Linked DNA regions of Variovorax paradoxus. The protein of the gene in region 3 interacts with the protein of the main gene of each other region in a pairwise test. Links are inferred from orthologs where the notes say so. Each region holds a gene or a part of one and is shown on either strand. Other genes may lie near its edges.

Region 1 (9,419 bases), 340 kb from region 3 along the record:
TGTAGGGACGCTTGGCCGCCAGCAGCAGTTGCAGCGCCTTGCGGATCTGCCCGCCGTGGCCCTTGCGCACCGGGTTGTACGAGCGCATCTCGACCTTGTCGGGGTAGCCGCTGTACGGGGTCTTCTTGAAGGACACGTCCTTCGGCACATCCACCACCACGGGGCCGGGACGGCCGCTGCGTGCGATGTGAAAGGCCTTCTTCATCGTCATGGCCAGATCCTTCGGATCCTTGACGAGGAAGTTGTGCTTGACGATGGGGCGCGTGATGCCGACCGTGTCGCATTCCTGGAAGGCGTCGAGGCCGATGGCGGCCGTCGGCACCTGGCCGGAAATGATCACCATAGGGATCGAATCCATGTAGGCCGTTGCGATGCCGGTGACCGCATTGGTCAGGCCGGGGCCGGAGGTGACCAAGGCCACGCCGACTTCGCCGGTGGCGCGCGCATAGCCGTCAGCTGCGTGGACGGCAGCCTGTTCGTGGCGCACCAGCACATGCTGGATGGTGTCCTGCTTGTAGAACGCGTCGTAGATGTAGAGAACCGCGCCGCCCGGGTAGCCCCAGATGTACTGGACGCCTTCGGCCTGCAGTGCCTTGACCAGCACTTCAGCGCCCATGAGTTCTTGCGTGGTGTTGCCGGCGCCAGAGGACGCGGCTGCTGCGGAAGCGAGTTCCGCCTTCGAGATTTCCATGATCAACCTTTGTGTTTTTTCGGGAACGAAAAACCTTGGGTGCCCCTTGCCAGCCCTTGTGGGGCCGCGCCAGGACTTGAGGCCAAAGCCATGAGCGGACTGATGTTCCGCCGGACCGTGACCCGTTTGCCTTTTGACTTGCAACGCGGATTATGACACTACCGGCGCGTTCAGACTCGCTTCAGGTGCCCTGTCTTGGCACAAAGGCATAATCCGCGGCATAAAAACATGAGCGTTCGCCAAACATCCTCCCCCACGCGGCGCGTCCCGCCGCCCCCTCTCATTTGGCTACTGAACACGAACTCTCCGACTTCCTGAAAAACGTCGAACGACGGGCCTTCAAGCGCTCGGTCTATCACGTGCGGGACGAAGAAGCGGCCCTGGACATCGTGCAGGACAGCATGATGAAGCTGGCCCAGCACTACGGTGACAAGCCTGCCGAGGAACTGCCGATGCTGTTCCAGCGCATCCTGTCTAACTGCACGCTCGACTGGTTCCGCCGCCAGAAGACCCGCCGCGCCCTTTTCTCCAACCTCAGCGACTTCGAACCGGCCGACAACGGCGAGGATTTCGACCTGCTGGAGAACTTTGTCTCGCCAACCGACTCCAGGGAATCGGAGAGCGCCGAAGACACCACCCGCCGCAGCCAGGTCTTTCACGAAATCGAAGAACAGATCGCGGCTTTGCCCGGCCGTCAACGCGAGGCTTTCCTGATGCGTTACTGGGAGGAAATGGACGTCGCAGAGACGGCCGCCGCAATGGGCTGCTCCGAGGGCAGCGTCAAAACCCATTGTTCGCGAGCTGTCCACGCTCTGAGCAAGGCGCTCAAGGCCAAGGGAATATCGCTATGAACACTAAGGTTCCAACCTCTCAATCCAGCGCAGCAGAAGACCGCTTCGGCCAACGGCTGGCGGCCCGGCTGTCGGACGCCAACCAGGCGTTGCCGCACGACATCAGCGAGCGTCTGCGCATTGCCCGTTCGCAGGCCGTGGCTGCGCGCAAGCAAGCGCCGCAGCTGCGCACGGCATCCGCCGCGGTCCAGTCTGGCCACACGGTCACGCTGGGCGGCAGCTGGTGGACGCGCATCGGTTCGGTGGTGCCCCTCATCGCCCTGGTGGCCGGCCTGATCACCATCAGCGTGCTTCAGGACGACGACCGCGCCAGCGAACTTGCCGACGTCGACTCGGCCCTGCTGACGGGCGACCTGCCGCCCGCCGCCTATACCGATCCGGGCTTCGCTCAATTCCTGAAGTCCGACAGCGCCTCCGACTGAACACCTTGCCCGACCGAATGCGACGCCGCTCCGTTTCCCGTGCGAAAACCCTGCTTCCGTTGCGCCCGCTTCCGGCGGGCGCCGTCGTTTGGGCCGGCGCGCTGGCAGCCGCCGCCTTCGGCCTGACGCTGGCCGATGCCCAGACGTTGCCCGAGGCCACCAAGCCCGCCGCGCATGCCGCAGCCACCAATGGCGCGGCAAGCCCCAAGGCCGTCGCGACGACCAAGCCCCTCTGGAGCGACCTGAGCACCGAACAGCAGCACGCCCTGAAGCCCCTGGCTTCGCACTGGAACACGCTGAACGTCGGCCAAAAGCGCAAATGGCTTGCCCTGTCGCGCAACTACGCGAACATGCCCGCCGACGACCAGGTCACGCTGCACAGCCGCATGATCGAGTGGGCGGCGCTGAGCAACCAGCAGCGCGCCCAGGCCCGCCTGAACTTCGCCGAGGTCAAGCGGGTCCCCGCCGATGAGCGCCGGCTCAAATGGGAGCAATACCAGGCGCTGAGCGAAGAAGAAAAACGCAAGCTCGCCGAGCGCGCACCGCCCAAGCCGCGCGGCGCCGCCCTGCCGGTGCGCCCGGTTTCGTCGCAAAAACTGGTGCCGGTGCCGGCCGTCACGCCGCCGGGGCAGCACACGCCCCGCATCGTGCCAGCCATGCTCCCCACGCCCGTGCTGCCGCCGGCAGCCATCGCGGTGAGTTCGCCTGCTGCGTCGGAACGCGCGACCACACCGGCCAGCGTCATCGCCGTGCCGGCCGCCTCGGCGCCAAGCAGCCTCACGCCGCCGCCGGTGCCCGCCGAGGCCCAGGTGCCGGCCCCGTCAGCGGCATCGGCGCCTGCGGCCTCGTCCTCCGCCCCCTGACCGAAGGTTTCGATGGTTTCCAGTTCTCCCGAGGCCTCGGGACCCGGCCAGTCCGCCTCGCCCTCCGCTTCCACGCCCAACGCCCCCGCTCCCGCAGTGCCCGGCCTGTGGCGGCGCATGGCGTGCTGGCTCTATGAGGGCATGCTGCTGTTCGCGGTCGCCATGATGGCCGGCTGGCTGTTCAGCGCCCTCAGCCAGATGCGCAATGCCATGGACGAGACGCGGCGCCCCCTGTTGCTGGGCTACCTGTTCATCGTCTTCGGCGTCTATTTCGTCTGGTTCTGGTCCAAGGGCCAGACTCTGGGCATGAAGACCTGGAATATCCGTATCGTCGACCGCCAAGGCCGGCCGGTGACCCAATGGCGCGCACTGGCTAGGTACATCTTCAGCTGGGTCTGGCTGCTGCCGCCACTGGCTTTGCATCCCCTGCTGGGCGTGCCCGTGGTTGAAACCATGGTCCTGCTGTTCGGCTGGATCGCCGTCTGGGCCCTGCTGGCCCGCTTTCACCCCGAACGCCAGTTCTGGCACGACGCCTGGGCCGGTACGCGGCTCATCACCTCCAAGCCGATGAGCCGCCAATGAGTGCCCTGCCCGACCCCGCCGTGAACCCGCAGAAGGCCCGCAAGGGCTTCGAACGCGTCTGGCATGCCACCCTGATCTCGCTGCACGGCCTGCGCGCCGGCTGGAGCGAGCCGGCGTTCCGCCAGGAAGCCATCCTGTCGATGCTCATGATCCCGGCCGCGTTCTGGCTCGGGCGCAGCTGGGTCGAGGTGGCACTGCTCGCCGGCAGCGCCATCCTGGTCATGATCGTCGAATTGCTCAACACGGCGGTCGAAGCCGCCATCGACCGCATCGGCCCCGAGTGGCACGACCTCTCCAAGCGCGCGAAGGACATGGGCAGCGCCGCCGTTCTGCTGTCGCTCACGCTGTGCGGTGGCATCTGGGCCGCGGCCCTGTGGCAACGCTTCGTGTCATGAGCGGGTCTGCCGCCTGCGGCATGATCGCAAGATGACTCCTGAATTTTCGATTTGCGTGTATTGCGGCTCGCGCCCCGGCGAGCGCCCCGAGTTTTCCCAGGCCGCCCAGGCCGTGGGCCACTGGATCGGCCAGAACGGCGGCCAGCTCGTCTACGGCGGCGGCCGCACCGGCCTGATGGGTACCGTGGCCGAGGCCACCCGGCTGGCCGGCGGCCGCGTCGTCGGCATCATTCCCAAGGCCCTGGTCGACAAGGAACTGGCCAACCCCCTGTGCGACGAGCTGCACGTGGTCGACACCATGCACGAGCGCAAGGCCATGATGGGCGAGCGCGCCGACGCCTTCCTCGCGATGGCGGGCGGCATCGGCACCTTTGAAGAGCTGTTCGAGATCTGGACCTGGCGCCAGCTCGGCTACCACGACAAGCCGACCGGCATCCTCAACACCGCCGGCTACTACGACGGCCTGCTGGGCTTCCTGGCGCACAGCGTGCGCGAGGGTTTCATGGGTGAATGGCAGATGGACCTGGTCCGCACCGGCACCGACGTGCCCGAACTGCTGACCGCGCTGCGCGCCGAGGTCCCCCTGCACCCCCGCGACGACAAGCTGTCAGAGAACCTCTGACCTGAGAGCCCCAAAGGCAGCCTCCGGCCCCATTCCAGCGAACACCGAGGAACCGGCTTTGCCGGGCCTCTGGTGTTGCCCCCGGCAGGGGGTTGGCGAAGCGACACGAAGTGCGCGTAGCCTGGGGGCGAGCCTAAACTGCGTTTTCGTTTTCTTCGCCGGTGCGGATGCGCACGATGCGCTCCACCTCGGTCACGAAGATCTTGCCGTCGCCGATCTTGCCCGTGCGCGCCGAGCTCACGATGGCTTCGATGCAGCGCTCGACGTCGCTCTCGTTGACGACCACTTCGACCTTCATCTTGGGCAGGAAGTCGACCACGTACTCGGCGCCGCGGTACAGCTCGGTGTGGCCCTTCTGGCGGCCGAAGCCCTTGACCTCGGTCACCGTGAGGCCGGTGACGCCCACTTCGGCCAGGGCTTCGCGCACGTCCTCGAGCTTGAAGGGTTTGACGATGGCGGTGATCTGCTTCATGGTTTTGGTGCTCCGGCGGTTTCGTTGAACTTGCTGGTGATAGGGTAACGCCAATCCTTGCCGAAGCTTCGGTGGGTGACCCGGATGCCTACGGGCGCCTGGCGCCGCTTGTATTCGTTGATCCTGATGAGCCGCGCAACCCGCTCGACCACCGCGCGGTCGTAGCCCGCGGCAATGATCTCGTCGATGCCTTCATCGTCCTGCATGTAGCGTGCCAGGATGCCGTCCAGCACGTCGTACGGCGGCAGGCTGTCCTGGTCGGTCTGGTCGGGGCGCAGTTCGGCGCTCGGGGGGCGCGTGATGATGCGCTCGGGAATCGGCGCCGCGCCGGTGCCGTACGGGTCGTGGGCGTTGCGCCAGCGCGCCAGCGCGAACACCGTGGTCTTGAGCAGGTCCTTGATGACCGCGAAGCCGCCCGCCATGTCGCCGTAGAGCGTGCAGTAGCCGGTGGCCATCTCGCTCTTGTTGCCGGTGGTCAGCACGATCGCGCCGAACTTGTTCGACAGCCCCATGAGCAGCGTGCCGCGGATGCGGGCCTGGATGTTCTCTTCGGCCGTGTCTTCCGGCCGCCCCTTGAACTCCCCGGCCAGCGCGGCCTTGAAGGACTCGAAGGTGTCCCTGATCGAAATCTCGTCGTAGCGCACGCCCAGCCGGCCCGCCATGTCGCGCGCATCGATCCAGCTGATGTCGGCCGTGTAGGGCGAGGGCATCATCACCGCGCGGACCTTGTCCTTGCCCAGCGCGTCGACCGCGATCGCGAGCACCAGCGCCGAATCGATGCCGCCCGAGAGCCCGAGGATCGCGCCCGGAAAACCGTTCTTGCCGATGTAATCGCGCACGCCGAGCACCAGGGCGTCCCACAGCTGCGCTTCGGCATCTCGTGGCGCGGCGATGGCCGACGGATCGGCCACGACAGCGACGCCGCCCTGCGCTCCATGTGCGAGTTCCATGAAAACCAGCCGCTCGCGAAAGCTCTCGGCCTGCGCGGCCAGTGCACCGTCGGCCTGCAGCGCGAACGAGGCGCCGTCGAACACCACCTCGTCCTGCCCGCCCACCAGGTGGGCGTAGACCAGCGGCAGGCCCACGGCGCGTGCGCGGTCGGCCATGCGCGCCACGCGCTCGCCTTCCTTGCCCACGTGGTACGGGGAGGCGTTGATCACCGCCAGCACCTCGGCGCCGCCGGCGCGCGCCAGCTCGGCCGGCGCGTCGAACCAGGCGTCTTCGCAGATCAGCAGGCCGACCGACACGCCGCCCGCCTCGAACACGCAGGTGCCCTGCCCCGGCGTGAAGTAGCGGCGCTCGTCGAACACCTGGTAGTTCGGCAGCTCGCGCTTGGCGTAGGTTTCGAGGATGCGGCCTTCCTTGATGACGCTGGCCGCGTTGTGGCGCAGTTGCACCGCCACGGATCGGCTGCGCAGGCTGACGCCGCTGGGATGCCCCACCACCACGACCATGTCTTTGAGATCGGCCAGCGCGGCGGCGATGCCTTTCACGGCATCATCACAGGCTTCGGTGAAGGCGGGACGGAGGAACAGGTCCTCCGCCGCATAGCCGGCGATCGAGAGTTCGGGTGTCAGCAGAAGGCGCGCGCCCTGCGCGTAGGCCTCGCGGGCGGCGCCGACGATCTTCTGCGCATTGCCGGCGAGGTCGCCCACCACAAAATTGAGTTGCGCGATGGCGAGCTTGAGCGTCATACAGAAGGAAGAAAAAGGCTTGAACGATTATGTCATTCGGGTTCTGGCGTCGCCGTCGGACATCGACCCGCAAGCCTGGAACGCCCTGCTCGCGGCGCAGCCCGAGCCCTCGCCCTTCATACGCCACGAATACCTCGCGGCGATGCACGACAGCGGCAGCGCCTCGCCCGAGCGCGGATGGACGCCGCAGTTCATCACGCTGTGGCGCGGCGACGTGCTCGAAGCCGCCTGCGCGCTCTACCTGAAGGACCATTCCTACGGCGAGTACGTGTTCGACTGGGCCTGGGCCAACGCCTACGAGCAGCACGGCTTTGCCTACTACCCCAAGGCCGTGGTGGCGGCGCCCTTCACGCCCGTGCCCGGCGCCCGTCTGCTGGCGCGCGACGCGCAGAGCCGCACGCTGCTGGTGCAGGGGCTGGTGGCCGTCTGCAAGGAACAGGAACTTTCGTCTCTGCATCTGCTGTTCGGTGCCGATGCCGACATCGCCGCATGCACCGAAGCCGGGCTCATGCTGCGTCACACGGTGCAATTCCACTGGACGAACACAACCCCCTCGATTGGCACACAGGCCGGCTACGTCGACTTCGACGCCTTCCTCGCGAGCCTCTCGCACGACAAGCGCAAGAAGATCCGCCAGGAGCGCCGCAAGGTGGCCGACGCCGGCGTCAGCTTCCGCTGGTCGCGCGGCGCCGACATCGCGACCGCCGATTGGGATTTCTTCTACCGCTGCTATGAGCGCACCTACCGCGAGCACGGCAACCCGCCCTACCTCACGCGCGACTTCTTCCAGCGCATGGCCGACACGCTGCCCGAGGCGTGGCTGCTGTTCGTCGCGGAGCGCGACGGGCGCCCCATCGCGACCAGCCTGATCGCACTCTCCACCGATGAAGCCCAACCGCTGGTGGCCTACGGCCGCTACTGGGGGGCGCTGGAGCGCGTCGACTGCCTGCATTTCGAGGCCTGCTACTACCAGCCGATCGCCTGGTGCATCGCGCACGGCGCGGCACGCTTCGAGGGCGGCGCGCAGGGCGAGCACAAGATGGCCCGCGCGCTGATGCCGGTGCGCACCACCAGCGCCCACTGGCTCGCGCACCCGTCGTTCGCGGACGCCGTCGAGCGCTTTCTCGAGCGCGAGGGCGCCGGCATCGAGAACTACATGGACCACCTCGGCGAGCGCAGTCCATTCAAGGCGGCCTGAGCGGCGTGGGAGCGCCGGGGGCTGATATAAACCCGCCCGGCACTCAAACAACCACACACAACACACAGGGAGCACCGATGCCATTCGTCGGACTGGGACTGCACATCCTCATCGCGCTGTATTTCGCCGTGCATGCCATGCGCCACGGCAAGCAGATGTACTGGCTCATCATCCTTTTCAGCTTTCCATTGCTCGGCAGCATCGTGTACTTCGTCGTCGAGTACCTGCCCGCCTCGCGCATGCAGCGCACCGCCGGCAAGGTCGCGAACGCGGCCATCGGCTTCATCGACCCCGAGCGCGAATACCGCGCCGCCGCCGATGCCTACGACCTGGCACCCACGGCGCAGAACAAGCTGCGCCTGGCCAAGGCGGCGCTCGACCGGGGCCAGGCGGCCGATGCCGTCGGGCACTACCGCGACGCGCTGAAAGGCCCCTTCGCTTCCGACCCCGAGTTGCAGTTCGGCCTGGCCAGCGCCCTGGTCGCCGAAGGCAGCCCGGCCTCGGGCCGCGAGGCGCACCTGGCGCTGCAGGCCCTGCGCGCCACCCGCGACGACTACCGCAAGGACGAAGTCGCCGTGCTGAACGCCCGCGCGCTCGCCGCCGAGGGCCGCACGCCGGAAGCGCGCGAAGCCTTCGAGACTGCGCTGAACACCTACAACACCGTGGAAATACGTGCCCGCTACATCGCGTGGCTGGCCCAGCAGGGCGACACCGCCGGTGCGCAGCGCCTGTGGGGCGAGCTGCAGCAGGCTGCGCGCCACTGGAACTCGCATGCGCGAGGCGTCAACCGCGAATGGATGCGGCTGGCCGGGGATGCGGTCCAGGGCTGACGGCCCGGAGCATCCAGGCCGTCGTTCAAACGAAAGAAAAAATTACTTCTTGTAGGCGGCGATGCCGTCAAGAATTTCCTTCTTGGCGGCGTCGATGCCTTCCCAGCCCAGCACCTTGACCCACTTGCCGGCTTCCAGGTCCTTGTAGTGCTCGAAGAAGTGGCTGATGGCCTTCAGGCGCATCGGGTTCACGTCGTCGACGGACTTCCAGTGGCTGTAGATCGGCAGCACCTTGTCGGTGGGCACGGCCAGCACCTTGCCGTCGACGCCGGCTTCGTCTTCCATCATCAGGATGCCCAGGGGGCGGCAAGGCACGACCACGCCCGGCAGCAGCGGGTAAGGGGCAATGACGAGCACGTCGACCGGGTCGCCGTCGCCCGACAGGGTCTGCGGCACGTAGCCGTAGTTGGCGGGGTAGTACATGGCCGTCGTCATGAAGCGGTCCACGAAGATCGCGCCCGATTCCTTGTCGACTTCGTACTTGATCGGGTCGGCGTTCATCGGGATTTCGATCACGACATTGAATGCGTCGGGGACGTTCTTGCCGGGGGAGACTTTGTCGAAGGACATGACGTTTTTCGAGTAGTTGAAAAGTATGAGACGGATGGGGACAAACCCGGAGTTTACTTTCCGTGTCACGGGCCGGTCGCACGCCCGTGTGTTTTTGCCTGTAAATTGCAACCGTTGGCCAATCGGCTCCGCACCTCCGGTGCAGTGAGCTTCGAGGAAGCAACGCGGCGGAGAACATGGTCCCGTACGCGTTGCGCGCAGGGCCCAGGCTGTCCGTCTCCACAAGTCA
Region 2 (9,209 bases), 4.0 Mb from region 3 along the record:
GACACGCCCGTGACCACGATGGCCGGCCAGATTTCCATCATCGCCTTGCGCCCCGCGAAGGCCCAGATGAGCCAGAACGGCACCAGCAGCGAGAAGAACGGCAACTGGCGGCCGATCATCGCGGTGACTTCCATCAGGTCGTAGCCGTGCACCTTGGCCAGCGTGATCACCGGCGTGCCGAGCGCGCCGAACGCGACCGGCGCCGTGTTGGCGATCAGCGAGAGCCCCGAGGCGGCCAGCGGCGAGAAGCCCAGGCCGATCAGGATGCCGGCCGTGACCGCCACCGGCGTGCCGAAGCCCGCCGCGCCCTCGAAGAACGCGCCGAAGCAGAACGCGATCAGCAGCAGCTGGATGCGGCGGTCCTCGGTGATGCCCGAGAGCGAGTCCTGCAGCACCTTGAAGCTGCCGTTCTGTTCGGCCAGCTGCTGCAGGAAGATGATGTTCAGCACGATCCAGCCGATCGGCAGCAGGCCCGTGAAGCCGCCGAAGAGCGCGGCGCGCCCGGCCATTTCGGCCGGCATGCCGTAGGCGAACACGGCGACCACCAGCGCGGCCAGCAGGCCGAGGCCAGCGGCGATGTGCGCCTTGATGTGAAAGAAACCAAGGCACGCGAGCATCACCACCACCGGGATCGCGGCGAGCGCGGTGGAAATGATCATGTTGCCGAACGGGTCGTAGATCTGCTGCCAGGTCATGCGTTGTCTCCGGGGAGTCTGTTGTTGTGACTCGCACTCTAGGGAGAAGCACGCCGTTCGAATTGAAGGTTTTTTGCCCGGGCGTTGATAAAAATTTGTCGCGCGGGCCTGTCGGTCAATGCAGCGTCTGCACGATCCAGTCGACGAAAGCCGCGCACTCCCAGCGCTCCAGCGTGCCCGGCTGCCAGCAGATGTAGTGGCGGTGCGGCGAGGGCACGGGCCGGTCCGACAGCGCCACCAGCCGACCCGATTCGAACCAGGCGGCGCCCAGCTTCTGGCGCACCAGCGCCACGCCGAAGCCACTCGCGGCCGCGTCGTACACGAGCCCCAGGTCGTTGAACTGCGAGCCCAGGTGCGGCTCGGGCTGGTCGATGCCGCAGCTCGCGAACCAGGTGCTCCAGGGCTCGAGCGGGCTGCGGATCAGCCGCGCGCTGGCGATCTCGGCCGCGGTGCCAAAGCCGTCGAAGGGCCCGAACTCGTTGAGGTAGCTCGGGCTGCAGGCGGGCACCACGTCTTCGCCGATGAGCAGGCGGTGCTCGCAGTCGGCATACGCGCCGATGCCGTAGCGCACCTGCAGGTCGGTCTGTTCGGCCGTGACGTCGAGCAGCGGAATCGACACATGCAGGGCCAGCTCGATGTCGGGGTAGATGTTGCGAAAGAGTTCCAGCCGCGGCATCAAAAACTGGCGGCTGAAGGTGGGCGTGACCGCCACGCTCAGGCGCGGCGCACGCAGCGCCGCGTCACGGCTGCCGGGCGTGGCCTGCTGCAGCGCGGCCAGGCCAACGCGCACATTCGCAAGGTACGCCGCACCGTCGGCCGTGAGGCTGAAGTCGCTGCGACCGAAGAGCTTGAAGCCCACGTGCGCCTCGAGCTGGCGGATGCGGTGGCTCACGGCGCTGGCCGTCACGCACAGCTCGTCGGCCGCGCGGCCCGCATGCCGCAGCCGCGCGACGGCCTCGAAGGTCAGCAGGCATTGGATCGGAGGGATGTGGAGCAAGGCCATCCGCGGCAGTTGCCCGACTCAGTCTTCGAAGAAATTCACCGGCAGGCCCGGCGTGTCGACGCGCATCGAGAGCACCGTGCCCGAGGCCGGGCGCTGCGCCAGTTCATCGGCCGGGCGGCCCTTGCGTCCGCTGGTGACGAACAGCGTGCGCAAATCGTCGCCGCCGAAGCAGGGCATGGTCGGGCATTGCACCGGCACCGCGATGGCCGCGACGCGCTCGCCCGTGGGCGCAAAGCGCAGCAGCTGCGCGCCTTCGAACATCGCGACCCAGTAGTGGCCGGCGGCGTCGATGGTGGCGCCGTCGGGGCGGCCGTCGTAGTGCGACGGCGCACCGGGTACCCAGCCCGCGGGCTTGGCGTCGAACTGCTGGAACACACGCGAATGCGACAGCGTGTTGGCCTCGGCATCCCAGTCCCAGGCGCGCACCGCGTGCGCGGCGGTGTCGGCCCAGTACAGGGTGCGGTTGTCGGGCGAGAACGCCAGGCCGTTGGCGGTGGTGACGTGTTCCAGCATCGACGTGATGTTGGGAGACACGTCGCCGGGGCGGGCGTCGAAGCAGTAGAGCGCGGCGTTGGCGCGGTCTTTCGCCTCGTTGAGCGAACCGGCCCAGAAGCGGCCGAGCGCGTCGCACTTGCCGTCGTTGAAGCGCATGGTGCGCACGTCGTGCTCCACGCGTGCCATCGCGACCAGCGGGCCGCCCCATTCACGGGCGCGGTAGATGCCGTCGCGCAGCGCGATCACGAAGCCACCGCTGCGTGCCGGCGCCATGCAGCCGGGCTCGGTGGGCAGGGCCCATCGCTCGACCGTGGCCGTGGGCGAACCGATGTCGCCGCGCGTGCGCAGCACGGCGCGGCCCGGGATGTCGAGCCAGTAGAGCGCGCGTTCGTGCGGGTGCCAGAACGGCGACTCACCCAGTTCGCAAAGGCTGTCTTCGATGGAGGTCCACATGGTGGGGCGATTGTGCCCCCGGCCACGCGGGCCACGGGCAAAAAAAAGCCCGCTGACGCCGAAGCGCTCGCGGGCTGAACATCCAAAGGAGACTCGCCTGAAAAAATCGGGATCTGTTGTTCTTCTTTGTATCGAAAAGGGTGGTGGTGGTCTTTGAGGAGCGGGGCCGGCGCCGTGCCGGATCACCCGCTTCCTGTGTGCGAATCAGCGGTTGTAAGCCGTTTCGCCGTGCGAGGAGATGTCGAGGCCTTCGCGCTCTTCTTCTTCCGACACACGCAGGCCGAGGGTCAGGTCGGCGATCTTGAAGGCGATGAATGCCACCACGCCGGACCACACGATCGTGAACAGCACGCTCTTGACCTGGATCCAGACCTGGCCGCCCATCGTGAAGGTGTCGGGGGTCAGGCCGCCGGTGCCGCCCAGGCCCTTGGCTGCGAACACACCGGTCAGGATGGCACCCAGGATGCCGCCCACGCCGTGCACGCCGAACACGTCGAACGCGTCGTCGGCGCCGAGCATGCGCTTGAGGCCACCCACGCCCCACAGGCAGACCAGGCCGGCCAGCAGGCCCATCACGATCGAACCCATCGGGCCGACGAAACCGGCGGCAGGCGTGACGGCCACGAGGCCGGCGACCGCACCGGACGCAGCGCCCAGCATCGAGGCCTTGCCCTTGTGCAGGCTCTCACCCAGGATCCACGACAGGGCCGCGGCGGCGGTGGCGAGCACCGTGTTCACGAAGGCCAGGCCGGCAGCGGCGTTGGCTGCACCGGCCGAGCCGGCGTTGAAGCCGAACCAGCCGACCCACAGCAGCGAGGCGCCGACCATGGTGAGCGTGAGCGAGTGCGGCGTGAACGCTTCCTTGCCGTAGCCGACGCGCTTGCCGACCATGTAGGCACCGACCAGGCCGGCGATACCGGCGTTGATGTGCACCACGGTGCCGCCGGCGAAGTCGAGCGCGCCGTCCTTGCCCAGCAGGCCGCCGCCCCACACGATGTGGGCCATGGGCACGTAGCTGAAGGTGAACCAGATCACCGAGAACAGCAGCACGGCCGAGAACTTGGCGCGTTCTGCGAAGGCGCCGACGATCAGCGCCACGGTGATGGCCGCGAAGGTACCCTGGAAGGCGAAGAACACGTATTCGGGAATCGTGGTCAGCGCGCCGAAGGTCTCCTGCGTGATGCCCTTCATGAAGATCTTGTCGAAGCTTCCGAAGAAATTGCCGTCGCCCGTGAACGCCAGGCTGTAGCCGTAGATGGCCCACAGCAGGCTGATCAGCGAGAAGATCACGAAGACCTGCATCAGCACCGACAGCATGTTCTTGGAGCGACCCAGGCCGCCGTAGAACAGCGCCAGGCCGGGGATGGTCATCAGGATCACGAGCAGCGTCGAGGTGAGCATCCAGGCGGTGTCGCCGGAGTCGACCTTGGGCGCAGGCGCCGCAGCCGGAGCGGCAGGCGCAGCTTCGGCGGCAGCGGGGGCTGCAGCCGCGGGAGCCGCTGCAGGAGCGGGCGCTGCAGCAGCAGGTGCCGATGCAGCCGGCGCCTCAGGAGTGGCGGCGGGTGCCTGGGCCAGCGCCGAAGTGCCGGCGACGAAGACGCTCAAGCCGAGCGCAAGAGAGACAAGAAGTTTTTTCATGGTCGTTGTTCTTTCGGGCCAGGAATCGGTCAGAGGGCTTCGCGGCCCGTTTCGCCGGTGCGGATGCGCACGACCTGCTCGAGGTTGTAGACAAAGATCTTGCCGTCGCCGATCTTCCCGGTGCGCGCGGCCCCCTCGACCGCCTCGATCACGCGGTCGACCAGCTCGTCGGAGATGGCCGCCTCGATCTTCACCTTGGGCAGGAAGTCGACCACGTACTCGGCACCGCGGTACAGCTCGGTGTGGCCCTTCTGGCGACCGAAGCCCTTCACTTCCGTGACGGTGATCCCCTGCACGCCGATGGCCGAGAGTGCTTCACGCACCTCGTCGAGCTTGAACGGTTTGATGATGGCTGTGACCAGCTTCATGATGAGTTGCTCCTTCTGGATGGATGAAAGGCGGCGCGGCAACGTGGGCCGCGCCTGGTTGTTGTGTCGATTACAGCGTCTTCGTCAGCGTGAGGATGAAGCGCGCCTTGTTGGGCGAGTAGTAGGTGGTGCCGAAGGTACCGAAGTCGGGGATGTCGATGCCCGGGTAGGCCACGACCTGGTAGTTGGACTTCTTGTTGGCGCCCTGCACCGAGCCCGTGAGCGTCAGGCCGCTGCCGAAGTCGTAGGTCGCGCCGACGTTGTAGTCGACGTAGCTCTTGTAGCCCAGGCTGCGGATGTCGCTGGACATGTTGGTGAAGCCGACGGCAGCCTTGAGCGTGACCTTGGGCACGATCTCCTTGCTGTAGGCCAGGTTCAGGTAGCCGGTGTTGCGGCCCTTCAGGCCCGAGCCCGACTTGGCGCCGGCGTAGCCGAAGTAGTCCTTGGACACGGTGTGCGAGTACTTGGCCGTGAACGAGCCGAAGGCTTCGTTGGCGTAGGTGGCGCCCACGTAGAGCTCGGTGGTGTTGCCCACCGAGTTGCCCGGGTAGATGTAGGTGAGCGCACCGACGTCCATGTCGACCGGGCCGGCCTTGAACTTGTAGCCGCCGTACAGGTCGCTCTCGATGCTGTTGCCCTGGAGCCAGTTGACGCTGGAGTTCCAGTTGCCGACGTAGAAGCCGCTGTCGCCGAAGGCGTAGTCGAAGCCGCCCTGGATGGCGGGCTTGAAGCCCTTGGTCTTGGCGTAGTCGTTCTTGCCGATCATGTCCTGGTCCTGGCCGCGGAACTTGTAGTTCGTGGTCAGGGTGACATTGCCCGTGAGCAGGGGCGCGGGCGCCGGTGCGGCGTCGGCGGCCTGGGCCATGGCGGCGCCGGAGGCGGTCAGTGCGGTGGCCAGAACGATCAACGCCTGGGCGGCGGTACGGTGCGTCATCAGGGAACTCCTCGCAAGTGTGTTGTTGGACCTGAGCACCCTCAAAGCAGGGAGCGTGCCAAAGTGCACAAATACCGCTCCGGCCAGAGGGCGGCGATGCCCGGCGGTGAGCGCCAAATCGTTACAAGCCCTGTTTCCGGCAGTTGCACACGCTTGCACGCTGCACGGTCCTGGGCCTGCATGTCGCGGGCGCACCAACTTGGGGAGAGGGAGAAAAATGAGTCTGTCTTTGGTGCAAAGCCGCGCCTTGCTCGGCCTGGAAGCCGCCGCCGTCACGGTCGAGGTGCATCTGGCGAACGGCCTGCCGAGCTTCACGTTGGTCGGACTGGCCGAAACGGAGGTCAAGGAAGCACGCGAACGCGTGCGCTCGGCGATCCAGAACGCCGGCCTCGACTTCCCGACGAACAAGAAGATCGTCGTCAACCTTGCGCCCGCTGATTTGCCGAAGGACTCGGGCCGCTTCGACCTGCCCATCGCCCTCGGCATCCTCGCGGCCAGCGGGCAGATCGAGAACCACCGGCTGGCCGGCCACGAGTTCGCCGGCGAACTGTCGCTGTCGGGCGAGCTGCGCCCCGTGCGCGGCGCACTGGCGATGGCCGTGGCCACCTACACGCAGGGCACGGCCGTGCGGCTGGTGCTGCCCATGGACAGCGCCCACGAGGCCGCGCTGGTGCCGGGCGCCGAGGTGTTCGGGGCGCGGCACCTGCTCGACGCGGTGCGGCAATTCGTCGCCAGCGGCGGCGGGCCCGTCGATGCAAGCGACGACGGCTGGGCCCGCGTGCGCGCCGCGCCCGGCGACGGTGCGCCGCGCTATGCCGACCTGGCCGACGTCAAGGGCCACACGGGCGCCAAGCGCGCGCTCGAGATCGCCGCGGCCGGCGGCCACAGCCTGCTGATGGTGGGCGAGCCGGGTTCGGGCAAGTCGATGCTGGCGCACCGCTTCGCCGGCCTGCTGCCGCCGATGAACGTGGACGAGGCGCTGGAAAGCGCGGCCATCGCCAGCCTCGACGGCCGCCTCGCACCCGAGCGCTGGATGAGCCGCCCGACGGCCACGCCGCACCACACGGCGAGCGCGGTGGCGCTGGTGGGCGGCGGCTCGCCGCCGCGGCCGGGCGAAATCTCGCGCGCGCACCACGGCGTTCTGTTTCTGGACGAGTTCCCCGAGTTCACGCGCGCCGCCCTCGAAGCGCTGCGCGAGCCGCTGGAGACCGGCACCATCACGATCACCCGCGCCGCCCGGCGCGCGGAGTTTCCGGCGCGCTTCCAGCTCATCGCCGCCATGAACCCCTGCCCCTGCGGCTACCTCGGCTCCACGCTGAAGCCCTGCCGCTGCACGCCCGAGCGCGTCGCGCGCTACCAGAGCAAGCTCAGCGGCCCGCTGCTGGACCGCATCGACCTGCACATCGAAGTGGCGGCGGTGTCGGCGCCGCAGCTGCTCGATGCACCGGCGGGCGAATCGACCGACAGCATCCGGGCGCGCGTGGTGAGCGCGCGCGAACGCGCGCTGCGGCGCCAGGGCCATGCGAACCAGGCGCTGCAGGGCCGCGCGATCGACACCCACGCCGTGCTCGACAGCGCCGCGCGCCATCTGTTGCAGCAGGCGGCCGCGCGGCTGGGCTGGTCGGCGCGCAGCACGCACCGCGCACTGAAGGTGGCGCGCACCATCGCCGACCTCGCGGCGGAAGATGCCGTGCAGGCCGCGCATGTGGCGGAGGCGGTGCAGTACCGCCGCGCGCTGCGCACCGGCGCGCCCTGACCCGCCGGCCCTCTTCTGCTACTTGAACTCGTGGCTCACGACCGGTGCGGACTTGCTGTCCTGCACCGTCACGCGCTGGCGGTAGGCCGTGAGGTCGCCGTTGCGCACTTCGATCGTGTAGATGCCCGGGCGCAACGGCAGCGACTTGAGCGGCGGGCTCACGCCGCGGTCCGCGCCGTCGACGAAGACCTGGCCCCAGGGCCGGATGTTGAACTGCACACGGCCCATGCCGGGTGCCGCGGCCGGGGGAGGCGGTGACACGGGCGGCGCACCGGCGATCACGGTCGGCACGGGGTTCGTGGGGCCCGCGGCCGGCGGCGGCGCCGACTGGCGGTCGAACTCGGCGATCGCGTTGCGCGCCTCCCGTGCGTGCGGGCCGCGGCGGTAGCGCCGCAGGTAGGCCTCGTAGCCTTCGCGCGTGTTCTCGGCCTGCGCAAGGAGCCACGCCTCCACCTCGGCCATCACGGCGGGGTTGGCAGGAGGTGGCGGCTCGGGCTGCGCCGGCTGTGCGGGCGGGGCCTCGGGCTTGGCCGGCGGCGTCGCAGGTGGCGTGGGCGCGGCTGCGACCGGCACGTTGTCGAGCGGGCTCAGCGGGGCGCTGGCCGATGCGGCGGGCGCGGACGCCGGCGGCGCCTCCGGGGCGGCCCCGGCGGGCGGCATCGCCGCGGGCGGCGCGCCCGGATCGGACATCGGCACACCGGGCGGTGGTGCCGCGGCGATCATCGGATCGGACGGCGCCTTGGCTGTCAGCCGCCAGCCGATCCAGCCGCCGACCGCGAACAGCGCGAGCACCAGCGCGCCCACGAGGAACCACGGCGGACGCTTCGACGGCTTCGACGGCTTCTTCGGCCGTGCGACAGGCGACGGTGCCGGCGGTGGCGGGGCCTGCACGCGCGCGGGCGCGGGCGCGGCTTCCACGGGCACGGGCTGCACCTCGGGCGCTGGCGGTGGCATTTCGACTTCCGGCTCCGGCGCAGGCGGTTCCTGCGGCACGGGCGCCGCCACGGGCACGACAGCCGCCGCAGCAGCCGCTGCCACAGGCGCCGACCGGTCCACCACATAGAGGTCGCCCAGCTTCACCAGCCCCAGCTCGGCCGCAAAGGCGGCCACTGTCTGCGTGCGGTCCTTGCTGTGCACGGCCAGCGTGTGGTCCACCGCGGCGCAGAAGGCCGGGCTCAGGTCGTCGCGGTCCATCGACGACAGCGGCACGTAGGCGTCCTGCACGCTGCGCACCACGGCCGAGGGCGGCGGATGGCCGGTCACGGCGCGGTACAGCACGGCGCCGAGCGCATAGAGGTCGGTCCACGCGCCCTGCAGCAGCGTGTTGTCGTCGGCGTACTGCTCGATCGGCGAGTAGCCCGACTTCACCATCACCGCGACCTCGTCGACAAGGTCGGCGATCGACTTGCGCGCGGCACCGAAGTCCAGCAGCACCGGGCGGTCGTCCTGCTGCTGGATGAAGATGTTGTCGGGTGCGATGTCGCGGTGGAAGCACTGGCTGTGGTGCAGCGTGTCGAGCGCCCCCAGCAGCGGCCCCAGCATGCCCAGCAGCCACGGTTCGGTCAGCGTGCCGGGCTCGTTCTCGGCCAGCTTGCGCAGCGTGCGGCCCTTGTAGAGCTGGATCGCCATGTAGGCCGTGGAGTTGGCCTCCCAGAAACGATGCACGCGCACCAGCGCCGGATGGCTGAACTGCGCGAGCGTGCGCGCCTCGTTGATGAAGCTGCGCAGGCCGGCCGCGAAGGTGGCCGTGAGCCGCTCGGAGCGCACGTGCACGCTGTTGTCGCCCACGCGGCGCGCGAGCATCGAGGGCATGTATTCCTTCACCGCCACCTCGCGCTGCAGCGAGTGGTCATACGCGCGGTAGACG
Region 3 (9,602 bases):
GGCATGGGCGCCATCGCGGGCGCCGCCGCCGGCGTGCGATCGATCGGCCCGCCCGAGAGCAGCGGCCAGGGGCTCGCGGCCTGCGCCTGTGCCTCGGGGGGCTCGAACTCCTTGTACGCGTGGGCGTCGCCGCCGAACTTGCGAAACAGGCCGGCGACGTCTTCGGCAGAGCGGTCGTCGGGGTTCATGGCGAGCTCCTCGCGAGGCGCAGCGCGACGACGGGGCCTGCCGGCGCATGGCGTTCGAGCGCCGTCACGCGCAGCGAGGGCGGCATGCGCTGGGCGTCGAACCAGGCCTGGTAGACGCCTTCGAAGAAGCCGCTGCTCCAGCCCAGTGCCTCGGGGCCGAAGGCCATGGCCAGGGGGCTGCACGCGTGCGTGATGGCGAGGCAGTCGGCCTCTTCGCGCAGGCTGCTGAAGCCCCAGTCGATGCCGTCCCAGCGCGCATTGAACTGCGACTGCAGGTCGGCCAGCGTGTCGCACGGGGACACGGGCAAGGCGTTGGCCACGCGCTGGCCGATGCGGAAGAAAAGCTGGCGAATGTCTTCAGGCGGCAGACCGGCACTCAGTTCGGCGGCTATGCCCCGGTTGAATGCCAACCACTGTGCGCTGCACGCGCGCCGTTCGTAGTGCTGAAAAACGGGCTCTGCGATGTCCATATCGGGGCATTGTGTTGGAGCTGTTAATAATCGACAACAAATGTCGAACGGCGTTCACAATCGGAAACCGTTTAACTCACCCCTACGCAACACCTGCCGCGCTGGATCTTGGGAAAAGCGAATTTTTGTGCGCCGCTCAGGCGAGCGCGGCCATCAGTTCGGTCTCGATGGCCAACTGCGTCTTCTGGCCCTGCAGCTCCGGCCCGCTGATCAGGAAGGTGTCTTCCACCCGTTCGCCCAAGGTCGTCACCTTCGCCAGTTGCAGGTTCAGGTGATGCCGCGCGAGCACGCGCGCCACCGAATACAGCAGCCCCGCGCGGTCGCTGGCCGAGATGCTGAGCAGCCAGCGCTGCGCCTTGTCGTCGGGCACGAGGCTGATGCGCGGCTTGATCGGAAAACTGCGCACCCGGCGTGACACGCGTCCCATGCTCGGCGCGGGCAGGGCGCCGGCCTCGGTGAGCGTTTGCGCCAGGCCCGTCTCGACCATGCTGATCAGGTCGCGGTAGTGGTCGGGCTGGAAGGTTGTCACCACCTGGAAGGTGTCGAGCGCATAGCCGTTGCTCGTGGTGTGGACCTTGGCGTCCAGGATGCTGAACGACGACTGATCGAAGTAGCCGCAGATGCGCGCGAACAGGTCGGACTGGTCGGGCGTGTAGACCACCACCTGCAGCCCTTCGCCCACCGGCGACAGGTGCGCGCGCACGATGGGCAGCGCCTTCGGGTCGATGGGCACGTTCTTCGGCGGCACGAAGCGCGAGAGTTGCTTGGCGTGCCAGGCGATCTCGGTGGCGTCGTGGCGCATGAAGTAGCCGACGTCCAGCGTGTCCCACAGCGCCTTGTGCGCCTCGAAGCGCTGCGCATGCAGGGCGAGCAGCACCAGCGCCTCGCGCTTGCGTGACTCGACCTCGGCGTCGGGATCGGGCATGCGCCCGCCGAGCGCGCGCAGCGTGAAGCGGTACAGGTCTTCGAGCAGCTTGCCTTTCCACGCATTCCACACGCGCGGCGAGGTGCCGCGGATGTCGGCAATGGTCAGTAGATACAGCGCGGTGAGGTAGCGCTCATTGCCCACGCGCTTGGCGAAGGCGCCGATGACTTCGGGGTCGCTCAGGTCCTGCTTTTGCGCGACCTGGCTCATCACCAGGTGTTCGGCCACGAGGAACTCGATGAGCTTCGCGTCTTCGCGTGCGATGCCGTGCTGCTTGCAGAACCGTTGCACGTCGCGTGCGCCGAGCGTGGAGTGATCGCCGCCGCGGCCCTTGGCGATGTCGTGGAAGAGGGCGGCGACGTAAAGAATCCAGGGCTTGTCCCAACCGGCCGCGAGCTGCGAGCAGAACGGGTACTCGTGCGCATGCTCGGCAATGAAGAAGCGGCGCACATTGCGCAGCACCATCAGGATGTGCTGGTCGACCGTGTACACATGGAACAGGTCGTGCTGCATCTGCCCCACGATGCTGCGGAACACGCGCAGGTAGCGCCCCAGCACCGAGGTCTGGTTCATCAGCCGGAAGGCATGCGTGATGCCGTAGGGCTGCTGCAGGATCCGCATGAAGGTCACGTGGTTGACCGGGTCGTTGCGGAACTTGCTGTCCATCACGTGGCGCGCGTTATACAGCGCGCGCAGCGTGCGCGCCGACAGGCCCTTCACGCCGATGGTCTTCTGGTACAGCAGGAAGGTCTCGAGCACCGCATGCGGCTCGCGCTCGTAGAGGTCGTCGCTGGCAATCTCGATGAGGCCGGCGCGCTCGTAGAAGCGCTCGTTGATGGTCGTGGGCTGCTCGTCGATGGGCTGCAGCCGCTCGGAAATGTTGAGCAGCAGGATCTGGTTGAGCTGCGACACCGCCTTGGCCGCCCAGTAGTAGCGGCGCATCAGCGCTTCGCTCGACTTGCGCTGCGACTCGCTCTCGTAGCCGAAGCTCGCGGCCACGGCGGTCTGCAGGTCGAACACCAGCCGGTCTTCGCGGCGGTTGGCAATCACGTGCAGGCGGGCGCGAATCAGCGAGAGCAAGGCTTCGTTGCGCTTGATCTGCTGTGCCTCGAAAGGCGTGGCCAGACCGTTTTTCGCCAGGTCGTCCCAGCGGCTGCCGAAGCCGGCGGCCTTGCTCATCCAGAGGATGGTCTGCAGATCGCGCAGGCCGCCCGGCGATTCCTTGCAGTTGGGTTCGAGCGCGTAGGGCGTGTTGTCGAACTTCTGGTGGCGGTGCCGCATTTCCTGCGACTTGGCCACGAAGAAAGCCTGCGGGTCGATGGCCTGCGTGAACTGGCGGCGAAAGGACGCAAAGAGCTTCTTGTCGCCCGTGATGAGGCGCGACTCGAGCAGCGAGGTCTGGACCGTGATGTCCTTGGCGGCCTCGTCCAGGCACTCGTCGAGCGTGCGCACGCTGGAGCCGATCTCGAGGCCGGCGTCCCAGCACTGGCCGATGAAGGCCTCGATGCGCGCCGGGTCGATGCCGCTGTCCTGCCCGTCGGGCGGCAGCAGCAGGAGCACGTCGACGTCGGAGTAGGGGAACAGCTCGCCGCGCCCGAAACCGCCGACCGCGGCCAGCGCGAAGGCGTCGCCGAAGCCGGCTTCGTTCCAGAGCGCCGTGAGTGTCTGGTCGGCCAGCGCCGAGAGCTGGCGCAGCACCGTGTGGACGCTGCGGGTGGGCGCGCGTGCGAAGCGCAGGGTGTCGAAAAGGGCGAGCTTTTTCGCGCGATAGGCTTCGCGCAGCATTGCCACGTCGATCTTGGCTGCTTCGATCACGGCGGGGGCGCGCTTGGGCGCGTCAGGTTTTGGTCGAGGTGACGAAGGCCGGCAGCGGCGGGCTGCCTTCGGAAAGGGTCAGCACCTCGTAGCCGGTTTCGGTGACGAGCACGGTGTGCTCCCACTGGGCCGACAGCGAGTGGTCGCGCGTGACGATGGTCCAGCCATCGTACTGGCCGCCCTTGAAGTCTTCCTTCACGTCGCGTTTGCCGGCGTTGATCATCGGCTCGATGGTGAAGATCATGCCGGGCTTGAGCTCTTCCATGGTGCCCGGGCGGCCGTAGTGCAGCACCTGGGGTTCTTCATGGAAGCGCTGGCCCACGCCGTGGCCGCAGAACTCGCGCACGATCGAGAAGCCCTGGCCTTCGGCGAACTTCTGGATCGCATGGCCCACATCGCCCAGGTGAGCGCCAGGGCGCACCTGCAGGATGCCGTGCCACATGGCTTCGAAGGTGACGCTGCACAGGCGCTTGGCCGCAATGGAGGCGTCGCCGATCACGAACATGCGGCTGTTGTCGCCGAACCAGCCGTCCTTGATGACGGTGACGTCGACGTTCATGATGTCGCCCTTCTTCAGGGGCTTGTCATTGGGGATGCCGTGGCACACCACGTGGTTCACCGAGGTACACAGCGACTTCGGGAACGGGACGCTGCTGGCGCCCATGTAGCCCACCGTGGCCGAGGTGGTGCCCTGCTTGACCATGTATTCGGCGGCCAGCCGGTCCACGTCGTTGGTCGTGATGCCGGGCTTGATGAAGGGCGTGAGGTAGTCCAGCACCTCGGAGCCGAGGCGGCAGGCGACCCGCATGGCTTCGATGCCTGCGGCGTCTTTGTAGGTAATGCTCATGCCCCGAATTATCCCATTGACCCGGCTAAAATCCCGGGTTAACGCGGATGACCCCAGTCAGCGGCCCTCCGCCCAGATTCCTTGATTCCCAACGCGGCCCCCAGGCCCCCCATCGACCGTGACGCAGCCCGCATCCCAAGCCCTTCCTGTCGTAACCCTGTTCGAGGGCGGCAGCGCACTCAGCGATTTCCGTGCACGGCAGCTGCTGCCGAAACTGCAGGCCATCGAGCCGCGCATCGAGGGCATTTCGGCCCGTTTCGTCCACCTGGTGGTCACTGATGGGTCGCTGGATGCGGCCGACCGCGAACGCTTTGCCGCGCTCCTGACCTACGGCGAGCCCTTCGAGGCCGTGGCGGCCAAGGCGAGCGCCTCGGTCGTGGTCACGCCCCGCCTGGGCACCGTGTCGCCCTGGGCTTCCAAGGCCACCGACATCGCCCACAACTGCGGCCTGGCGCTGCGCCGCGTGGAGCGCGTCACCCAGTACCACCTGAAGCTCAAGGCCCCGCTGATCGGCAAGGCCCCTGTGCTCGAGGGCGACGCCCTGGCCGCCGTGGCCGGCCCGCTGCATGACCGCATGACCGAATCGGTGCTCGCCGCGGTCGAGCAGGCGGCCAGCCTGTTCAGCGAACTGCCGGCCCAGCCGATGGCGCAGGTCGACGTGCAAACCGGCGGCCGCGACGCCCTGGTGGCGGCCAACACGGGCTTCGGCCTGGCGCTGGCGGAAGACGAAATCGACTACCTCGTCGAAGCCTTCACCCGCCTGGGTCGCAACCCCAGCGACGTCGAGCTGATGATGTTCGCGCAGGCCAACAGCGAGCACTGCCGCCACAAGATCTTCAACGCCAACTTCACCATCGATGGCGTGGCCCAGCCCCAGAGCCTGTTCTCGATGATCCGCCACACCGAGAAGCAGAACCCGCAGCACACGGTGATCGCCTATGCGGACAACGCCTCGGTCATGGAAGGCGCGACCATCGAGCGCTTCATTCCCGTCGAAGGCTCGCAGAGCTATCAAAAAGATAGCGCTCTGAGCCACGTGCTGATGAAGGTCGAGACGCACAACCACCCGACCGCCATTTCCCCGTTCCCCGGCGCCTCGACCGGCGCGGGCGGCGAGATCCGCGACGAAGGCGCCACCGGCCGCGGCTCCAAGCCCAAGGCCGGCCTGACCGGCTTCACGGTCTCCAAGCTCTGGCCGGAAGAGGGTCATTACGGCAAGCCCGAGCACATCGCCAGCCCGCTGCAGATCATGACCGAGGGCCCGCTGGGCGGCGCCGCGTTCAACAACGAATTCGGCCGTCCCAACCTCCTGGGCTACTTCCGCGAGTACGAGCAGGCCGTGGCGAGCGACCTCGACACCGTGCAGCGCGGCTATCACAAGCCCATCATGATCGCGGGCGGCCTGGGCAGCATCGACGCCACCCAGGCCAAGAAGATCCTGTTCCCGGCCGGCTCGCTGCTGATCCAGCTCGGCGGCCCCGGCATGCGCATCGGCATGGGCGGCAGCGCCGCCAGCTCGATGGCGACCGGCGCCAACGCGGCCGAACTCGACTTCGACTCGGTGCAGCGCGGCAACCCCGAAATCGAACGCCGTGCGCAAGAGGTCATCAACCACTGCTGGCAGCAGGGCGCGGCCAACCCGATCCTGGCGATCCACGACGTGGGCGCGGGCGGCCTGAGCAATGCGTTCCCCGAGCTGACCAACGACGCCGGCCGCGGCGCGCGCTTCGACCTGCGCGCCGTGCCGCTCGAAGAATCGGGCATGGCGCCCAAGGAAATCTGGTGCAACGAAAGCCAGGAGCGCTACGTGCTGGCCATCGCGCCGGCATCGCTCGAACAGTTCAAGGCCTTCTGCGAACGCGAGCGCTGCCCGTTCTCGGTGGTCGGCGTGGCGACCGAAGAGCGCCAGCTGCTGGTGGCCGACGAAGGCGCCGCAGTCCAGCCGGTCGACATGCCGATGGACGTGCTGCTCGGCAAGCCGCCCAAGATGCACCGCGACGTCAAGACCGTGGCGCGCAGCTTCAAGCCCCTCGACCTCACGGGCGTCGACCTGCAGAAGGCCGCCATCGACGTGCTCGCGCACCCGACTGTGGCCTCGAAGCGCTTCCTCATCACCATCGGCGACCGCACCGTCGGCGGCCTGACGCACCGCGACCAGATGGTCGGCCCGTGGCAGGTGCCCGTGGCCGATTGCGCCGTGACGCTGGCCGACTACAAGGGCTTTGCCGGCGAGGCGATGAGCATGGGCGAGCGCACGCCGCTGGCTGCGCTCGATGCGCCGGCCTCGGGCCGCATGGCCGTGGCCGAGGCCATCACCAACCTGCTGGCCGCGCCGATCGAGCTGTCGCGCGTCAAGCTGTCGGCCAACTGGATGGCGGCCTGCGGCGAACCCGGCGAAGACGCCGCGCTGTACGAGACCGTCAAGGCCGTGGGCCTGGAACTGTGCCCGGCGCTGGGCGTGTCGATTCCGGTCGGCAAGGATTCGCTGTCGATGCGCACGCAGTGGAAGGACGATGGCGAAGCCAAGAAGGTCACGTCGCCGGTCAGCCTGATCGTCACCGCCTTCGCGTCGCTGGCCGACGTGCGCGGCACGCTCACGCCGCAGCTTGACGCGACGGAAGACGACACCACGCTCGTGCTCATCGACCTCGGCCGTGGCCAGCACCGCATGGCCGGCAGCATCCTGTCGCAGACGCTCAACCAGAGCGGCGACACCGTGCCCGACCTCGACGACCCGGCGCAACTGGTCGCGCTGGTCAACGCCGTGAACGCGCTGCGCGCCGACGGCAAGATCCTCGCGATGCACGACCGCAGCGACGGCGGCCTGTTCGCCACCGCCTGCGAAATGGCCTTTGCCGGCCATGTGGGCGTGGCGCTGAATGTCGACATGCTCGTCACCGAAGGCGACGGCATTTCCGACAGCCGCATGGAAACCGGCGACGCCAAGAACTGGGCCCAGCAGGTCAGCGCGCGCCGCGAAGAACTCACGCTCAAGGCGCTGTTCAACGAAGAGCTGGGCATGGTGCTGCAGGTGCGCACGGCCGAGCGCAACGACGTCATGCAGGTGCTGCGCGCCCACGGCCTCAGCGCGCACAGCCATTTTGTCGGCAAGACGCGGCCCGCAAGTTCCACGATGGACGCCGGCAAGGGCAAGCTCGAAGTCTGGCGCGATGCCAAGTCGGTGTTCAGCGCCAGCCTGCACGACCTGCACCAGGTGTGGGATTCGGTCAGCTGGAAGATCGCCCGCGAGCGCGACAACCCGGCCTGCGCCGATGCAGAGCACGCCGCCGCCGGCGTGCCGAACGACCCGGGCATGCATGTGTTCCTGCCGAACGCACAGCCTGCAGCGCCGGCCATCCTGCAATCGCGCCCCAAGGTCGCGATCCTGCGCGAGCAGGGCGTCAACTCGCATGTCGAGATGGCGTATGCCTTCACCGAAGCCGGCTTCGAGGCCTACGACGTCCACATGACCGACCTGCAGACGGGCAGGGCGGACCTCGCCAACTTCAAGGGCGTGGTCGCCTGCGGCGGCTTCAGCTACGGCGACACGCTGGGCGCCGGCATCGGCTGGGCGCGCAGCATCACCTTCAACCCGAAGCTGGCCGAGCAGTTCAAGACCTTCTTCGGCCGTGACGACACCTTCGGCCTGGGGGTGTGCAACGGCTGCCAGATGTTCGCCGAGCTGGCCGACATCATTCCGGGCGCCGACGCCTGGCCGCGCTTCACCACCAACCAGAGCGAGCGTTTCGAGGCGCGCCTGTCGATGGTCGAGGTGCTCGAGTCGCCCAGCATCTTCTTCGCGGGCATGGCCGGCAGCCGCCTGCCGATCGCAGTCGCGCACGGCGAGGGCTATGCCAACTTCAAGCACCGCGGCGACGCCGCCAAGGCCATCGGCGCAATGCGCTTCGTGGACAACCACGGCCAGCCGACCGAGCAGTACCCGTTCAACCCGAACGGCAGCGCGGGTGGCCTGACCTCGGTGACCACGCCGGACGGTCGCTTCACCGCCGTGATGCCGCACCCCGAGCGCGTGTTCCGCAACATCCAGATGAGCTGGACGTCGGGCGACAAGAGCGAACTGAGCCCGTGGATGCAGATCTGGCGCAACGCGCGCAAGTGGGTGGGTTGATCGGGCACCCTCAGGCCGTGCGAGCGGCCTGAATCAGGTCAACAAGAAATGCCCTCCAGGCTTTTGGTCTGGAGGGCATTTTTCATGGGGGTTGGTGCGCCCGAAGCGCTGTCGATCAGCGCTGGCTGTTCAGCATCGACGCCTTGAACGACAGCACATGGGTCTTCGCCGCTTCGGCCGCCGCGTCGGCATCGTGCCGCTGCAGCGTGGCGACGATGGTGCGGTGCTCTTCGATCACCTCCGCCAGGTGTCCCTCGGCGGCCAGTGAAATCGCCCAGAAGCGCTGCGAGCGCGCGTGCAGCACGCTCAGGATGTCCTGCAGCATCGCGTTGCGCGCCGCTGCAGCGATCTTCTCGTGGAAGAGGCGGTCGAGGTTCATCACCGACATCGCATCGCGCCGCCGCGCCGCCGCCTCGAACTGCTCGGCAATGGCCTGCAGCTCGGCCAGTTCGCCTTCGGTGATGGCCGCCGCGGCCAGGCGCATGCACAGCACTTCGTTCACCAGCCGGACCTCGATGAGCTCCAGCGCGTCGTTGATCGACAGCGGCGAGGCCATCGCGCCCTTGCGCGGAATGATGCGGACCAGGCCCTCGGCCGACAGGCGGTGCAGCGCCTGGTTGACCGGCGTGCGGCCCACGCCCAGCCGCTCCATCACCTGGGCAGTGTTGAGGTACTCCCCGGGCTTGTAGGCCAGGGTCACCAGGGCTTCCTTCAGGCGCAGGTAGGCCGTCTCGTTGAGGGAGATGGCTGCTTCGGGCCGCCGGGCGGGGGCTTTGCGGGCGGGCGTGGCTGCTTTCATCGGCGCGAGGTCTTCATGGTGGGGTGCCCTGATGGTACCTGTGGGAAATCCCTTTGAAGTTTTTGTGGACTCACTGTAATATCGTTGTGAAATTTCACTGAAACTTCAACAGAGCACCGCCATGAACCTGTCTTTCGAACTTCCCCAGGGGAATGCCCCGCACACGCTGAGCTTCGAGGCCAGGCACCTCGTGATCGCCGGCTGGACCGGGCGCGACACCGCCGCCATCGAGCACCACATCGAGGAACTTGCCGAGCTGGGCGTGCCCGCGCCCAGCGCCGTGCCGCTGTTCTACCGGGTGGCCACCCAGCAGCTGAGCCAGGCCGACGTCGTGCAGGTGGTGGGGGCCGACACCTCGGGCGAGGTCGAACCGCTGCTGTTCCTGCACGGGGGCGAGTTCTTCGTCTCGATCGGCTCGGACCACACCGA

What was found.
Region 1: the proteins of GFK26_RS24425 (region 3) and GFK26_RS22850 interact in binary tests that used the Escherichia coli proteins (3 or more experiments, as listed by UniProt). The link is inferred for Variovorax paradoxus from one-to-one orthologs.
Region 2: the proteins of GFK26_RS24425 (region 3) and glnK interact in binary tests that used the Escherichia coli proteins (3 or more experiments, as listed by UniProt). The link is inferred for Variovorax paradoxus from one-to-one orthologs.

What each region holds. Positions count from the first base shown.
Region 1 is NZ_CP045644.1:4,951,268-4,960,686, reverse strand. Bases 3,230-6,228 are described here. They hold GFK26_RS22850 (P-II family nitrogen regulator), read right to left. Parts: upstream 4,899-6,228; coding sequence 4,560-4,898; downstream 3,230-4,559. Other genes in these bases: GFK26_RS22845 (NAD+ synthase), read right to left, coding at 4,895-6,228; GFK26_RS22855 (TIGR00730 family Rossman fold protein), read left to right, coding at 3,836-4,426; GFK26_RS22860 (diacylglycerol kinase), read left to right, coding at 3,406-3,804; GFK26_RS22865 (RDD family protein), read left to right, coding at 3,230-3,409. Also shown: GFK26_RS22885 (acetolactate synthase 3 catalytic subunit), read right to left, coding at 1-691; GFK26_RS22880 (RNA polymerase sigma factor), read left to right, coding at 976-1,542; GFK26_RS22875 (DUF3619 family protein), read left to right, coding at 1,539-1,964; GFK26_RS22870 (DUF3106 domain-containing protein), read left to right, coding at 1,982-2,827; more of GFK26_RS22865, read left to right, coding at 2,840-3,229; more of GFK26_RS22845, read right to left, coding at 6,229-6,592; GFK26_RS22840 (GNAT family N-acetyltransferase), read left to right, coding at 6,612-7,790; GFK26_RS22835 (hypothetical protein), read left to right, coding at 7,868-8,620; ppa (inorganic diphosphatase), read right to left, coding at 8,663-9,190. UniProt on the Escherichia coli protein: P-II indirectly controls the transcription of the glutamine synthetase gene (glnA). P-II prevents NR-II-catalyzed conversion of NR-I to NR-I-phosphate, the transcriptional activator of GlnA. When P-II is uridylylated to P-II-UMP, these events are reversed.
Region 2 is NZ_CP045644.1:1,282,326-1,291,534, forward strand. The notes cover bases 2,984-5,772. They hold glnK (P-II family nitrogen regulator), read right to left. Parts: upstream 4,653-5,772; coding sequence 4,314-4,652; downstream 2,984-4,313. Other genes in these bases: GFK26_RS05790 (ammonium transporter), read right to left, coding at 2,984-4,284; GFK26_RS05800 (TorF family putative porin), read right to left, coding at 4,723-5,586. Also shown: GFK26_RS05775 (L-lactate permease), read right to left, coding at 1-695; GFK26_RS05780 (LysR substrate-binding domain-containing protein), read right to left, coding at 811-1,698; GFK26_RS05785 (SMP-30/gluconolactonase/LRE family protein), read right to left, coding at 1,717-2,646; more of GFK26_RS05790, read right to left, coding at 2,851-2,983; GFK26_RS05805 (YifB family Mg chelatase-like AAA ATPase), read left to right, coding at 5,804-7,342; GFK26_RS05810 (serine/threonine-protein kinase), read right to left, coding at 7,361-9,209. UniProt on the Escherichia coli protein: Involved in the regulation of nitrogen metabolism. Regulates the activity of its targets by protein-protein interaction in response to the nitrogen status of the cell.
Region 3 is NZ_CP045644.1:5,294,092-5,303,693, forward strand. Bases 595-3,776 are described here. They hold GFK26_RS24425 ([protein-PII] uridylyltransferase), read right to left. Parts: upstream 3,399-3,776; coding sequence 795-3,398; downstream 595-794. Other genes in these bases: bcsD (cellulose biosynthesis protein BcsD), read right to left, coding at 595-658; map (type I methionyl aminopeptidase), read right to left, coding at 3,421-3,776. Outside these bases: bcsR (BcsR/BcsP family cellulose biosynthesis protein), read right to left, coding at 1-188; more of bcsD, read right to left, coding at 185-594; more of map, read right to left, coding at 3,777-4,245; purL (phosphoribosylformylglycinamidine synthase), read left to right, coding at 4,364-8,374; GFK26_RS24440 (GntR family transcriptional regulator), read right to left, coding at 8,490-9,173; GFK26_RS24445 (DUF2848 domain-containing protein), read left to right, coding at 9,295-9,602.